2 regions of the Pantoea sp. Lu_F5_004 genome follow, and region 1 is predicted to be linked to the other one. Evidence: predicted binding sites of a transcription regulator. Region 1 holds the regulator's gene; the other holds the start of a gene.

Region 1 (7,436 bases):
CTCCGCTCCGCTGCTGCTGGAGCCCTGTAGCCTAAAACTGGAACGCGGCTTCTCACGCGTCTATCAATACTATTTGCTGGCGCAGCTCAAGAAAAATGCCCGCCGCAAACTGCACGCCTGGCCGGATACGCTGCCGGTCAATCTGGCACAGCTTAAAGCGCTACGGCGACTACGCGATTTTGATGATGCCATTACCGCCCGCGCCCACGGTTTTCTGGATGCGGCCGATTACTATCATCGTGCCAGCGCCATGCCCTGGCTGAAGCACGCAGAGAAACCGCTGCTGATCATCCACGCCAAAGATGATCCTTTTATGAGTGATGAGGTGATCCCGCACAGCAGCCAATTATCTGCCACTATTACTTATCAACTGACACCACACGGCGGCCATGTAGGTTTTGTTGGTGGGACATTACGCCAGCCTGAAATGTGGCTGGAACAGCGTATCCCCCAGTGGATCGCCCCTTTTCTGGATAACTGATCTCGTGATTATTCCCTGGCAACAGGTCTCACCTGAGACCCTTGAAAATCTGATTGAAACCTTTGTGCTGCGCGAAGGCACGGACTACGGAGAGCAGGAACGCAGCTTGATTGACAAAGTGGCTGATGTGCGACGTCAGCTGGAAACGGGTGAAGTGGTACTGGTGTGGTCGGAACTGCACGAATCGGTCAATATCATGCCGCGCAAAGAATTTCGTGGCTGATGCACCCAACGGCATTTCGTGTTAACAATGCCTATTGCCCGACCTCACAGGGAGCTTTTCTATGTCTGCACGTCATCCCATTATCGCGGTGACTGGTTCCAGCGGCGCAGGGACCACCACCACCAGCGTGGCGTTTCGCAAAATCTTTCAGCAGCTCGATCTTCATGCGGCGGAGCTGGAAGGTGACAGTTTTCACCGTTTTACCCGCCCTGAAATGGATATGGCGATTCGTAAGGCGCGCGATTTAGGACGTCATGTCAGCTACTTCGGCCCGGAAGCCAATGACTTTGGCCTGCTGGAGCAGAGCTTTAAAGAGTATGGTCAGAGCGGACAGGGGCAGTCGCGTAAATATCTGCACACCTACGATGAAGCGGTGCCGTGGAATCAGGTGCCCGGCACCTTTACGCCGTGGCAACCGCTGCCGCAGAACACCGATATTCTCTTCTACGAAGGGCTGCACGGCGGCGTGGTAACGGCGCAGCACAACGTAGCAGAACAGGTTGATCTGCTGGTTGGCGTGGTGCCGATTGTGAACCTGGAGTGGATTCAGAAGCTGGTGCGCGACACCGGCGAGCGCGGCCATTCACGTGAAGCGGTCATGGATTCGGTAGTGCGCTCGATGGAAGATTACATCAACTTCATCACACCACAGTTCTCACGCACCCATATCAACTTCCAGCGCGTCCCGACGGTCGATACCTCAAACCCGTTCGCTGCCCGCGCTATTCCGTCACTGGATGAGAGCTTTGTGGTGATCCACTTCCAGGCGCTGGAAGATATCGACCTCCCCTACCTGCTGGCGATGCTGCAGGGCTCGTTTATCTCGCACATCAATACGCTGGTGGTGCCTGGCGGCAAAATGGGTCTGGCGATGGAGTTGATTATGGGCCCGCTGGTGAAGCGGCTGATGGAAGGTAAGCGAATAGAGTAAGAGGTCAGCAAAAACCGCTCTGAGAGCAGATGTCTTTCACAAAGATGGTAAAACTGGTTTTCCTGCGGCTAAAGACTTACCGCTGAGCAGGCTTCAGGGAGCATACACCTTTCGCAAAGACGCAAAACCGCCATCCCTGGCCCGCGATGCTTTGCTACAGGTATATGCTCCCTTCGCTTCACGTCCGGCAACCGCATCCGGTTTCAGGAAGGTCGCTACAGACAACGCCTGGGCAGAAAGAATCTGGCAGCAATAGATAAGTTCAACACGCCGGGAACCGGGTCAGAAGAGGAAAGCGTCCCGCCGCCCGGATAAAAACGCCGGGAGCGTTTTTGAACAACGCAACGCGTTGGCCCGGCTACGGGCGCGCCTCAGGGATGAGGTGCGTAATCGCGCGGGCCGAGCGGCCAGAGATTGGCTTAAGCGACTTTCCGATCTGACCCGGTTCCCAGCGCAGGCACAGTATCAAAGCGGATTCCCGATGCAGGCACAGTCTTAAAGCAACCTGAATCAGATACTGGAAGTGAAGTTAGCAGGTCTGCAATGACCCCTGCGGCTACTACAGCTCAATCACTTCATAGCTATGCGTAATGTTGACGCCTTTACCCAGCATGATGGCCACAGAGCAATATTTTTCAGCAGAAAGATCCACGGCGCGTGATACCGCTTTATCCTGGAGCGCTTTACCACTCACGATAAAATGCAGGTTGATGTGCGTAAAGATTCGCGGCGCCTCTTCACGACGTTCTGAGGTCAGTTTTACTTCACAATCAGCCACATCGTTTCGGCCTTTTTGCAGAATTGATACCACGTCAATCGCACTGCATCCGCCCGCCGCCATCAGCACCATCTCCATTGGGCTGGGCGCTTTATCACCCGAATTTCCATCCATCAGTATCTGATGGCCGGATGAGGATTCTCCGAGGAATGTCAGCCCTTCTACCCATTTCACTCTTGCCTGCATGATTTTTGCTCCGGAATACGCTGTTTTGTCGCCAGAGTACGCTTTCGCCTGGTAAACAGCAATCCAGAGAAATCCGCCCGTAGCTGAAGCGAGACAACAGAAGACAGTCGGCAAAAGCTGTGCTACAAACAGTGCTGAAAATATTTTTCGTCACCCGATGACGAAGGCGGGAAGGATGATGCGCACTGCGCCTGATGCGGCCCGAATAATTTCCTGAAATGGAAACGCTTGAAGCTTTCACCGCCTGACAGGGAAAACTGCCCCCTGTATTTTGGGCACGATTACAACAGAGGATAATAGCGAATGGTTCTCGGCAAACCGCAAACAGACCCTACACTCGAATGGTTCCTGTCCCATTGCCATATTCACAAGTATCCATCCAAAAGTACGCTGATTCACCAAGGTGAAAAAGCAGAAACGCTTTACTACATCGTGAAAGGTTCCGTCGCGGTTCTGATTAAAGATGAAGAAGGCAAAGAGATGATTCTTTCCTACCTGAATCAGGGCGATTTTATTGGTGAACTTGGCCTGTTCGAAGAAGGCCAGGAACGCAGCGCCTGGGTACGTGCGAAAAGCGCGTGCGAAGTGGCGGAGATTTCTTACAAGAAATTCCGTCAGCTGATTCAGGTTAACCCTGACATCCTGATGCGACTCTCATCGCAGATGGCGCGTCGCCTGCAGGTGACGTCTGAAAAAGTGGGTAACCTCGCTTTCCTCGACGTAACCGGACGCATTGCACAGACCCTGCTCAACCTGGCGAAGCAGCCAGATGCCATGACGCATCCCGACGGCATGCAAATTAAAATCACTCGTCAGGAAATTGGCCAGATTGTTGGTTGTTCACGTGAAACCGTGGGCCGTATTTTGAAGATGCTGGAAGATCAGAACCTGATCTCCGCACACGGCAAAACCATCGTCGTTTACGGCACCCGCTAATTCCTGTCACCCACGGCGTGATGGCAACATCACGCCGTTATTGTTTGTGTTGGGCCGATGTGGCGTCGAATTATTTACCATCCTGAAGTTAACTACGCCTTGCGGCAAACGCTGGTGCTCTGTCTGCCAGTGGCGCTGGGCTGGCTGGCTGGCGACCTGCAAAAAGGTCTGCTGTTCTCATTAGTGCCCGCCTGCTGCAACATTGCCGGTCTGGATACCCCGCATAAACGCTTCTTCAAACGCCTGATTGTTGGCGGCAGCCTGTTTGCCCTCGGCAGCTTTCTGATGCAGTGGCTCACCCTGCATGCTATTCCGCTGCCGCTCATCCTGTTTGCCATGCCCTTATTGCTCGGCGTTACCGGGGAGATCAGCCCGCTGCATGGTCGTCTGCTGCCCGGCACCCTGATTGCCGCCATCTTTACCCTGAGCCTGATTGGCCGCATGCCAATCTATGTCCCCCCGCTGCTCTATATCGGTGGCACGCTGTGGTACGGGCTGTTTAACTGGTTCTGGTTCTGGCTGTGGAAAGAGCAGCCGATGCGCGAAAGCCTGAGCCTGATCTACCGCGAGCTGGCTAACTACTGCGACGCAAAATATACCCTGCTGACGCAGCTGACCGATCCGGAAAAGGCGCTGCCGCCGCTACTGGCCCGTCAGCAGAAAGTGGTCGATCTGATTAACACCTGTTATCAGCAGATGCATATGCTGTCGGCAAGCCGCGATCACAGCCATAAACGGCTGACGCGCGCCTTTCAGGTGGCGCTGGATCTGCAGGAACATATCTCGGTCAGCCTGCATCGGCCGGAAGAGGTACAGAAACTGGTCGAACAGAGCCACGCCGAAGCGGTGATCCGCTGGAATGCCAAAACCATCTCGGCCCGGTTGCGGGTGCTGGCGGATAACATTCTCTATCACCAGCTACCCGATCGCTTTGCGATGGATAAACAGCTCGGCGCGCTGGAGAAAATCGCCCATCAGCATCCCGACAATCCGGTGGGTAACTTCTGCCTTTACCACTTCAACCGCATCGCGCGGGTTCTGCGCACCCAGAAACCCCTTTATCAGCGTGATCTGATGGCTGATCGCCAGCGCCGTCTGCCGCTGTTACCGGCGCTGCGCAGTTATCTCTCGTTCCGCTCATCGGCCCTGCGCACTGCCGGCCGGTTTGCGGTGATGCTGATGCTGGGCAGCGCGCTGGCGCTGTTCTTCAACATCCCCAAACCCTACTGGATCCTGATGACCATCATGTTCGTCAGCCAGAACGGCTACAGCGCTACCCGTGTCCGCATTCAGCACCGGGCGCTGGGCACTTTTGCCGGTCTGGTGATCGCGGCTGCCACGCTGCGCATGGCGGTGCCAGAGTCGCTGGTACTGCTGATCATGCTGGCGATTACCTTTATCAGCTATCGCTTTACCCGCCAGTTCTATGGCTGGTCGATGATTGGTTTTACGGTCACGGCGGTTTACTCGCTGCAATTGCTGTCGCTGAATGGCGCGCAGTTTCTGCTGCCGCGACTCATGGATACGCTGATGGGTTGTCTGATCGCTTTTGGCGGGATGCTCTGGCTGTGGCCGCAGTGGCAGAGCGGCCTGCTGCGGCAGAACGCCCATGACGCACTGGAAACCTATCAGGATGCGCTACGGCTGTTGCTGGGTGACGAACAGTCACCAGAGAAACTGGCTTATCAGCGCGTGAAGGTCAATCAGGCACACAATGCGCTGTTTAACTCACTGAATCAGGCGATGCAGGAACCCGCGTTCAACTCCCGCTATCTGAGTGATATGCGGCTCTGGGTCACGCACAGTCAGTTTATCGTCGAACATATCAACGCTATGACGATTCTGGCGCGGGAGCACACCATGCTCACTGCCTCGCTGGCTGAGCGTTACCTGCAATCCTGTGAAATCGCGCTGCAGCGGTGTCAGCAGCGGCTGGAATATGATGGTGAAAGCTCACAGGTTAACCTGCTGGATGACCTGGAAAATATCAGTGAGGGACCGATCACGGTGGTGGAGCAGCATGTACGGCGCATTCTCGATCATCTGAGCGTGATGTACACCATTTCATCGCTGGCGTGGAACCAGCGGCCGCAACATGGCCGCTGGCTGATCAGACGCTTACGTAAAAACTAAGCTAGCCGTTGAGCACGTTGCCGACGGCCGTGGCGAAGCGGCTCATGCCCTCTTCGATGTCGGCAGGCTCAATGATCAGTGACGGGGCAAAACGCATCACGTCGGTTCCGGCAACCAGCACCATCACGCCTTCTGCGGCCGCGGCATTCAGGATGTCGCGTGCTTTACCGGCATGCTGCGGTTTCAGCGCCGCGCCAATCAGCAGACCCTTGCCGCGAATATCGCTGAAGAGATCATACTTCGCATCGATGGCCTGCAGCGCCGTGACAAAGTGCTGACGACGTGTCTCAACGCCTGCCAGCACGTCCGGCGTATTGATAATATCAAGCGCGGTTTCGGCGATGGCGCAGGCGAGTGGATTGCCGCCATAGGTGGTGCCATGCACGCCCGGCGCCATGGTCGAGGCGATATCGTTAGTGGTCAGCATGGCGCTGACCGGGAAACCGCCGCCCAGCGCTTTGGCTGAGGTCAGAATATCGGGCTGGACGCCATAATGCTCATAGGCGAACAGCTTGCCGCTGCGCCCCATGCCGCTCTGCACTTCATCCAGCACCAGCAGCGCCTGATGCTGATCGCAAAGCTCACGCAGTCCCTGCATAAATTCCTGCGTTGCGGGCACGACGCCGCCCTCACCCTGAATCGGTTCAACCACAATGGCGCAGGTGTGATCGTCAATCACCGCTTTCACTGCGTTCAGGTCATTGAATGGCACATGGACGATATCCGCCGGTTTAGGCCCGAACCCGTCAGAATATTTTGGCTGTCCGCCGACCGTGACGGTAAACAGCGTCCGGCCATGAAAGGCGTTATGAAAGGCGATGATCTTACTTTTGAACGGGCTGTGACGTTTGCATGCGTAGTAGCGCGCCAGCTTAAAAGCGGCTTCGTTGGCTTCGGCCCCGGAGTTAGCGAAGAAGACCCGCTCAGCGAAGGTCGCCTGAATTAACTTACTGGCAAGACGCAGCGCCGGTTCGTTGGTGAAGACGTTGCTGGTATGCCACAGCGTCTCGCCCTGACTTTTCAGCGTCTCCACCAGCGCAGGATGGCAGTGTCCTAGTGCGGTGACGGCGATACCACCTGAGAAATCGATATACTCTTTGCCCTGCTGATCCCATACACGACTGCCCTTGCCTTTTACCGGCACGAACTGCGCAGGTGCATAAACAGGCAAAATAACGTTATCGAACGTCTCCCGCGTGACCGCAATTTTTTCCGCTGCCATTGATGACCCCATTTAGATGATTGATGTGCAACTTTGAAATAATAATCACAAAATATGCATAAAAAATCACTCAAAGGCAACTTATTGCTCAAGGAAATTACGCAGCAGCTGATGTCCCTGCTCGCTGAGAATGCTTTCGGGATGGAACTGCACGCCTTCCAGCGCCAGGGTTTTATGGCGGAATCCCATAATTTCGTCAGGCTCGCCGTCACGCACCGTCCAGGCAGTCACCTCGAATGCATCAGACAGGGAGTCGCGCTGTACAATCAGCGAATGGTAGCGGGTTACAGTAAGCGGATTATTCAGATTGCGGAACACGCCCTGGCCGGTGTGCTGAATCGCAGAGGTTTTGCCGTGCATCACCTGACGCGCACGCACGACCTGCGCGCCATACGCCTGCGCAATTGCCTGATGGCCCAGGCAGACGCCCAGCACCGGCAGCTGACCGGCGAAATGCCGGATCGCCGCCAGTGAAATACCTGACTCCGACGGCGTGCAGGGACCAGGCGAGATCACCAGATGAGTCAGCGGTAATGCCGCCATCTG
Region 2 (7,436 bases), on a different replicon from region 1:
AAACAGCTGCGGCAGGAAGTCCGGTTCCACACCCTGACCGTAATCACGGAAGGTCATTGTGATCGCCTGATCGCTCTGGCTGGCGGTGATCAGCAATGCGCCACCGTCGGCAGCATAGCGCAGCGCATTTTCACAAATGATGGTCACCACCTGGCCCAGCCGGAAGGTATCGGCATACAGTCGCAGCTCCTCCGGTGCTATGACACTGATATTCACACCCGCCTGTTCTGCCTGCGGCATCAGCCAGCCGGAGCGCTCGCGCAGTAATTCGCAGAGATTAAACCACTCGCGGTTCAGGGTAAGCTGCCCGGCATCCGCCAGCGACAAGAGATGCAGTTCGTCTGTCAGGCGACTGAGCTGCGTCAGTTGCTTCATGATCATCGCCAGCTGTTGCGGTTCGGCAGGAAAGACGCCATCCAGAATCCCCTGCAGGCGACCCATCGCCGCCGTCAGCGGCGAGCGAAGTTCATGCGCCATCGCCACATGCGAGGTGCGCAGCTCACGCTCGTAACGCGCCAACTGCTGCGTCATCTGATTGAAGTCTTCAGTAAAACGTACCAGCTCCTGTGGGGCTTCTTTTACGATTACTGCCGATCGGCCAAATTCCCCTTTCGACACCGCTCGCGCTGCGGTAGCCAGCTGGCTGAACTGCGCCGACAGCGGGCGGGCGAAACGCAGCGCCATCAGCACCATAAACGGAATCATGACTACGACCAGCACGATCACGGTAAGCCAGTCCGACGAGGCCAGCGACGGATCGGAGAAGTTGATGCCCCACCACTGGTCGATAATCTGATGAAAGCGTGCCGGATCGCTGGCAGGGTGTTGGCGCAACCGGGTGAACTCATCCAGCAGCGCGGGCGGCATTCGGTAATAGACCCAGTACGCCTGCACGGCAAAGCGCAGCCACATACAGATGGCGATGAGCACCACGCTGCCGATCGCCAGAAACAGCACCCGGATGCAGATCCAGCGCCACAGTGAGGTATGCGTATCGTTCTTCATGGCTGTCTGAACCGGTAACCGACGCTGCGCACTGCCGGTAAGACATCAGAGATGCCTGCGGCTTCCAGTTTGCGACGCAGGTTATAGACGTGGGTATCGACTACCCGCTCAAGCGCATCGCTTTCCGGCAGACAGTGCTCCAGCAGAAACAGGCGGGTAAACGGACGTGTCGGGGCACGCATCAGGGTGACCAGCAGGGAAAATTCGGTCGGTGTCAGATCGAGGCGGCGCGGTGAGGCACCGTCACTATCGACCACTGCGGTAAGAGCCACCGGGTCCACCACTAAACCCGCCCAGCGCAGGGTTTCTGCCGCGGGAACCTGACTCTGCTGGCTGCGGCGCAGTACTGCCTGAACGCGCGCCACCACTTCGCCCGGATGATAGGGTTTGACCACGTAGTCATCCGCGCCATAGCGCAGTGCGCCGATGCGGTCCGGCGCATCACCCATCGCTGTCACCATGATTACCGGCGTATCGTCACGACGTCGCAGCGCTGCCAGCACTTCAGTACCGTTCATGCCGGGCAGCATGATATCCAGCAGGATCAGATCGGGCTGCCAGCGTCTGGCGGCATCCAGCCCGCCTGGCCCGTCACCGGCAATCATGACCTCATAATTTTCACGTTTCAGGTAGGCCTCAAGTACGCCCGCCGCATCAGCATCATCTTCAATAATCAGTACACGTTTTGACTGCATTTTCGGATCACCTTGACTGTTTCTTCATAAATCCCTGGTCGTTCATTGACACTCGCCTCGCATACTCCGGCCATTGACGCGGCTCTGAACCCCTCAGCTCCGCACCTGATGTGATAATGAGGAAACGTGATGATAACCGGAAAAATAACGCTGCACATGGTCTGTTTTTCGCTGGCATTAAGTGCCGCTGCGGCCATGGCTGATGAGAGTACCACGCCACCGCCCAGCCTGACGCTGGGCATTGCAGGTATCAATGCACCACGCTACAGCGGCGCCGATAAGCAGCACTGGCAACTGATGCCGGTGATCCAGGCGCGCGATGGGGCCTTCTTTTTAGACTCGCAGAAAGGGATTGGCTACGACCTGCAGGCAGATAACGGGCTTTATCTTGAACATACGCTGGGCTACGGGCTGGGCCGATCTGACCGGAATTCATCCTGGCGTGACGGGGATGACCGGCTCAGGGGCATGGGGAATATCGACGCAACGATGAACACCGCGCTGGCGCTGGGATGGTCGGTAACGCCGTGGCTGGTGCTGGAGGGCAAAGCGACGCTGCCATTAAGTGATAGTCAGGGTGTGCAGTACCGGACTTCCGTAACCCTGATCCCCTGGCAGACCAGTGACGATACCGTGGCACTGCAGGTGGCGGGTCTGTTTGGCGACGGGCGTTATATGAATACCTGGTATGGCGTTAACAGCAAGCAAAGTGCGCGCAGCGGATTTGAACGGTACGACGCCGCGGGTGGATTTTATGGCACCGACACCAGCCTGACCTGGAGCCATCAGTTCACGCCTGCCTGGGCCGCCAGTGTGATAGGTGACTACAGCTGGCTGGATAAGCATGCTTCAGATAGCCCCATCGTTGCACGGCACAACGGCGCATCGGCCACCCTGGCATTGAGCTACACCTTCTGAATGGCACCATGAAGAAAAGTGAGATGCGCAGCCACCGCCTTTTGCTTGCGGCACTGATTCTGTTGTATGTCGTGGTCTATACACTGACAGGCGTGGCGCTTAGTCTGTTGGATGCGCCGGGACGGGGGTAGCGCACTGCTGCAGTTGTTCGTCGCTTTAAGGCGCAGAGTGACTGCGCCAGGCATGTTCATTTTCTGCTACAGATGTCAGGCACGCTGGTCTCGCTGGTAAAGATGAATAATCTCTTCAGAGAGTTCGCGAGCCAGCATCGAGGTCATCAGGTGATCCTGCGCGTGAACCATAATTAATGTCATGGGTTGACGGCCTTCGCCTGCATCCTGTTCAATCAGCCGTGTTTGCATTTTATGCGCCTGTCGGGTGAAGGTATCCGCCTCGTGCAGCAGAACCCGGGCCTGTTCGATTTCACCCTGACGCGCCGCCCGTAACGCCTCAAAGCAAAGGCTGCGCGACTGCCCGGCATTAACAATAATTTCCATTACCGCCTCTTCCTGATCGATCATGCTAAATTCTCCGGATGGTTAAAACCGTTACGGGCAGCAGTTGCAGCAAACCATTCCCCGCTTTTTTTCACCGTGCGTTTCTGAGTAGTGATATCAAGCTCGACAAAACCGTAACGGTTTTTATAGCCGTTACACCATGACCAGTTATCAATAAAGGTCCACATATGGTAACCGAGGCACTGACTGCCCTCGTCGATCGCCCGGTGAACCCATTTAAGATGTTCAGCAACAAAGTCGATTCGATATTGATCGTCTATTTGTCCGGCCTGAACAAAACGTTGTTCATCTTCGACACCCATTCCATTTTCTGAAATAAAACAGCGTGGATTCCCATAATTCAGCCGCAGATTAGTGAGAATGTCATAGATGCCTGGTTCGTAAATTTCCCAGCCACGGTATGGATTCATTTTTCGGCCCGGCATCTCATAACTTTCAAAAAACCATTCAGGCATAAACGGAGCGGCAGGATTAATAGCGCTATCGCGGCATTTGACCCGCCGCGGCTGATAGTAATTGACCCCCAGCAGGTCAATGATGCCGTCAGCGATCAGCGCCTTGTCCTCAGCCTGCGTTAACGGTAACTGGTCGTACTGTCTGAGCAGCGCGACCAGATCCGCCGGAAATTCACCCCGTAAAACCGGGTCGAGAAAACTGCGATTAAACAGCAGGTCTGCATGATGAGCGGCCATGAGATCCGCCGGGTGCTGTGACCGCGGATAAGAAGGCGTGAGATTAAGCACAATGCCGATCTCTCCCGCTGAGCGGCTGGTCCTGAAAGCCCGGACCGCTGAGGCATGAGCCAGTACGGTGTGGTAAGCCACCGTAGCTGCCCGGCGGAAATCCACCACGTTAGGATAATGGAAGTCATACAGATACCCGCCTTCCACTGGCACAATCGGCTCGTTAAAAGTGAACCAGTGCAGCACGCGATCACCGAATAGCTCAAAGCAGAGGCTAGCGTAGCGAGTAAAAGCTGCAACGACCTGGCGATTTTCCCAGCCTCCCTGATCCTGCATCGACATCGGCATGTCAAAGTGAAACAGCGTAATAAATGGGGTAATGCCCTGTGCCAGGAGCTCATCAATCACCCGATTATAGAACGCCACTGCCTCTTGATTGACGTCGCCGGTGCCATCAGGGATCAACCGCGACCAACTGATGGAGGTGCGGAAACTGTTGTGATTCAGTTGCTTTAGCAGAGCGATATCCTGATGCCAGTGCTGGTAAAAAGTGGACGTCTCACCTGGGCCAACCTGCTGATGAAAGCGGGATGGCTGCTGCGAATACCAGTAATCCCAAATGGTGGCGCTTTTGCCACCGTTCAGGCTATCGCCCTCGGTCTGCAAAGCGGAACTGGCGCTGCCCCACCAGAACTTATCAGGAAATATATAGTGCATAATGCCTCTCTTCAGAAGAATCAGGGGGTACCGGCGGTTTTTGCCAGCGGAGCAGGTGACTGCGACTTTTCCGGCTCATTTTTCATCAGCGATCGCTCGTAGGCCCGCAGGAACGGCAGGTAACACAGCGCTGAAAACGCCATGCAGACCAGGCACATGACTACAGGACTGATCGCCCAGTTAGCTGCCCACGAGGCGCCAATCGGCGCTGGCGTCGTCCATGGCGTGAGAGAAACCACCTGAGCCAGCCAGCCCAGCCGGGTTGCGGTATAAGCCAGTACTGCGTTAAGCATCGGCACGCAGACAAAGGGGATAAACATCAGAGGATTCATGATGATCGGCGCGCCAAACAGGATCGGCTCGTTGATATTAAAAAAACTTGGCACAATGCCCATCCTGCCGATGGTTCGCAGATGGGTAGCGCGGCTGCGCAGTAACAGGAAAGCGAGAGGCAAAGTAGAGCCGACACCCCCAATCAGCAGATAGTGATCCCAGAAGCCCTGGAGATAGATATGCGGCAACACCGTGCCTGCCGCCAGGGCAGCCTGATTAGCAGAGAGATTAGCCATCCAGAACGGATTCATAATGCCGGTCACAATCAGTGCTCCGTGAATGCCGGCGAACCAGAAGATCTGACATAGCAGCACCGACAGCAGAATGGCAGGTAAAGAGTCAGACGCGGAGACCAGCGGTGCCAGCAGATGCATGATGGCCTGTGGAATGATCATTCCGGTCCGGGCTTCAATAAAAAGGTTCAGCGGGTGAAGAGTGCCGATAATCACTATCACCGGAATCAGGATCTCGAACGATCGTGCGACGCCGGTCGGTACCTCTTTTGGCAGACGGATAGTGATGTTGTTGTGCTTCAGCCAGGCGTAAACGCGGGTAGCGTAAATGGCAGTAATCAACGCGGTGAAAATCCCCTGACCGGAAAGATATTCGGTTGAAATAGTGTGATTTGAGTAGGGAGCTGCCACCAGTAAAAAGGCCATAAAGGCCAGCAGACCAGACATCACCGGATCCAGTGCGAATTGCCGTCCCAGACTGGCCCCGATACCCACTGATATAAAGAAAGTCATGACTCCCATGCTGAGATTAAACGGCAACATCAGCTGGTCACGGTAGGTGGCGGAAAAATCGAGCCAGGCACGGGCCAGGCTGTTGGTGCTGGTGGCGGAAAAGGGAGGAAAGATAAATACCAGCATAAACGAGCCAATAATCATAAACGGCAGGGCCGCAGTAAAGCCGTCACGGATGGCTATCACATATTTCTGCTGACCCAGCCGACCAGCAAGTGGCGTAATTGATTGCTCGATCACCGTAATCATCGATTGATAGAGGGAACTCATAAGGCCGCCTTGTCATGTGCTGCTGCGATCAGTGACAGGGCAAAATGCAGCACCTTGTCCCCCCGCTGCATGCCGTAATCCATCATATCGATCGGTTGTATCGGAATATTCTGGCCAGCTGTTTTTTCCGTCAGGCTTTGCAGCATGTACTTCACCTGTGGCCCAAGCAGAACCACCTGATAGTGGGAAAATTGCTCATCAAACTCCGCCACGCCAAATGCCTTTATCTCAACGGATAACCCTTGCTGAGCGGCCGCTTCCTCCATTTTTCGCACCAGCATGCTGGTAGACATACCTGCTGAACAACACAACATGATTTTGTACATGGTCACTGTTCCTCACCCTTTACACTCAAGTGAGGCTGATTGGATAACATATGGAAACCGGTTTCCATTGCGATAAATAAGAAGTGTGATGACTGTCAGAAACCCTTATCTACAGGTTTTTTTAATTAGATAACGATCACAAAAATGACTGAAAAGCCAGGGTAAGACCTGTATATGGGAAAACGGTTTCCACAGCATAGTGAAAAAGTTATACTTTGAGCTGCGAATTAATGTACAGCAGGACAGGGTTGGCTTTTTTTGGCTTAGCGCCATTTTCAGGGGAGAACGATGTCTACTATCAACGATGTATCGCGGCTGGCTGGGGTTTCCAAAGCCACAGTTTCCCGGGTGTTGAGCGGCTCACGTGGCGTGAAGGAAGCCAGTCGTCTGGCGGTACTCAAAGCCGCTGAAGAGCTGAATTACCGGCCTAATGTTATAGCCCAGTCATTATTCAGTCAGACAACCCACTGTATTGGCGTAATCTGTGCGCAGGAAAATGTTAACCAGATTACCGCCTGGCTTTTCGCGCTGGAAAAACAACTGCGCCAGCATCAAAAACATCTGTTGTTACGCTTTGCGCGCAGTAAAAGTGAAATCCTCACCGCACTCGATGAGCTGAGTTGTGGCCTGTGCGATGATGTGCTGATCATTGGTGCGCACTTACCGCTTAACATTGATGATGAACATGTCATTCTGGTCGACTGTGCTGAAGCAGAAGGGCCAAACAGTATTCAGTTCGATCACGCCTTTGCCGCTGAGACAGCCTGCAATTTCCTGATTAACCAGGGCCGGCGTCAAATTGCATTAATCCAGCCAGAGAATGGCAGTACGGCCGGGCAGGTGTTAGATGGCTATAAACTGGCGCTGGAAAATAATGTTTTACCCTTTAACCGCAATCTGGTCATCACTGATGCGGTCTCATCATCGGTAGCTATTCAGATGCTGTTGAATAACGCCAGTAGTCGTATTTTTAATGCATTACTGGTGGCTAATGAGCAGGAAGCACAGCGCGTAATGACGCAGTTACAGGCGTTCAATAAAGCGGTGCCTGACGACGTAATGGTCTTTAGCCTGGCGGGTACAGTTAATTTACCAGGTTTACCTGCTATACCGGCGATTGAATATTCCCTTGATGCGCTTGCATCCCGTATCGTCAGCTGGTTAACCGCCACTACCCAGCAGATGCTGGGTAGCTCGGTACTACGGGGTGATTTGATTATTCCCG

Evidence for each region. Region 1 encodes CRP, which controls carbon source genes, mostly activating them, when cyclic AMP is high. Its sites were predicted from a motif close to ATGTGANNNNNNTCACAT; they were not measured.
Region 2: the regulator CRP is predicted to act here: its motif matches at 6,336-6,353, upstream of ACR8BN_RS22320 (PTS sugar transporter subunit IIB).

The regions. Positions count from the first base shown of each region.
Region 1 is NZ_CP194946.1:450,983-458,418, reverse strand. Features, by position in the region: gene ACR8BN_RS02115 (hydrolase) at 1-481, shown strand, start outside; gene ACR8BN_RS02110 (YheU family protein) at 486-704, shown strand; gene ACR8BN_RS02105 (phosphoribulokinase) at 766-1,635, shown strand; gene ACR8BN_RS02100 (OsmC family protein) at 2,195-2,599, opposite strand; gene crp (cAMP-activated global transcriptional regulator CRP) at 2,903-3,535, shown strand; gene ACR8BN_RS02090 (YccS/YhfK family putative transporter) at 3,593-5,668, shown strand; gene argD (bifunctional acetylornithine/succinyldiaminopimelate transaminase) at 5,670-6,890, opposite strand; gene ACR8BN_RS02080 (aminodeoxychorismate/anthranilate synthase component II) at 6,972-7,436, opposite strand, start outside.
Region 2 is NZ_CP194948.1:107,558-114,993, reverse strand. Features, by position in the region: gene ACR8BN_RS22350 (sensor histidine kinase) at 1-1,005, opposite strand, end outside; gene ACR8BN_RS22345 (response regulator) at 1,002-1,700, opposite strand; gene ACR8BN_RS22340 (MipA/OmpV family protein) at 1,830-2,618, shown strand; gene ACR8BN_RS22335 (PTS lactose/cellobiose transporter subunit IIA) at 2,825-3,139, opposite strand; gene ACR8BN_RS22330 (glycoside hydrolase family 1 protein) at 3,136-4,536, opposite strand; gene ACR8BN_RS22325 (PTS sugar transporter subunit IIC) at 4,557-5,885, opposite strand; gene ACR8BN_RS22320 (PTS sugar transporter subunit IIB) at 5,882-6,211, opposite strand; gene ACR8BN_RS22315 (LacI family DNA-binding transcriptional regulator) at 6,500-7,436, shown strand, end outside.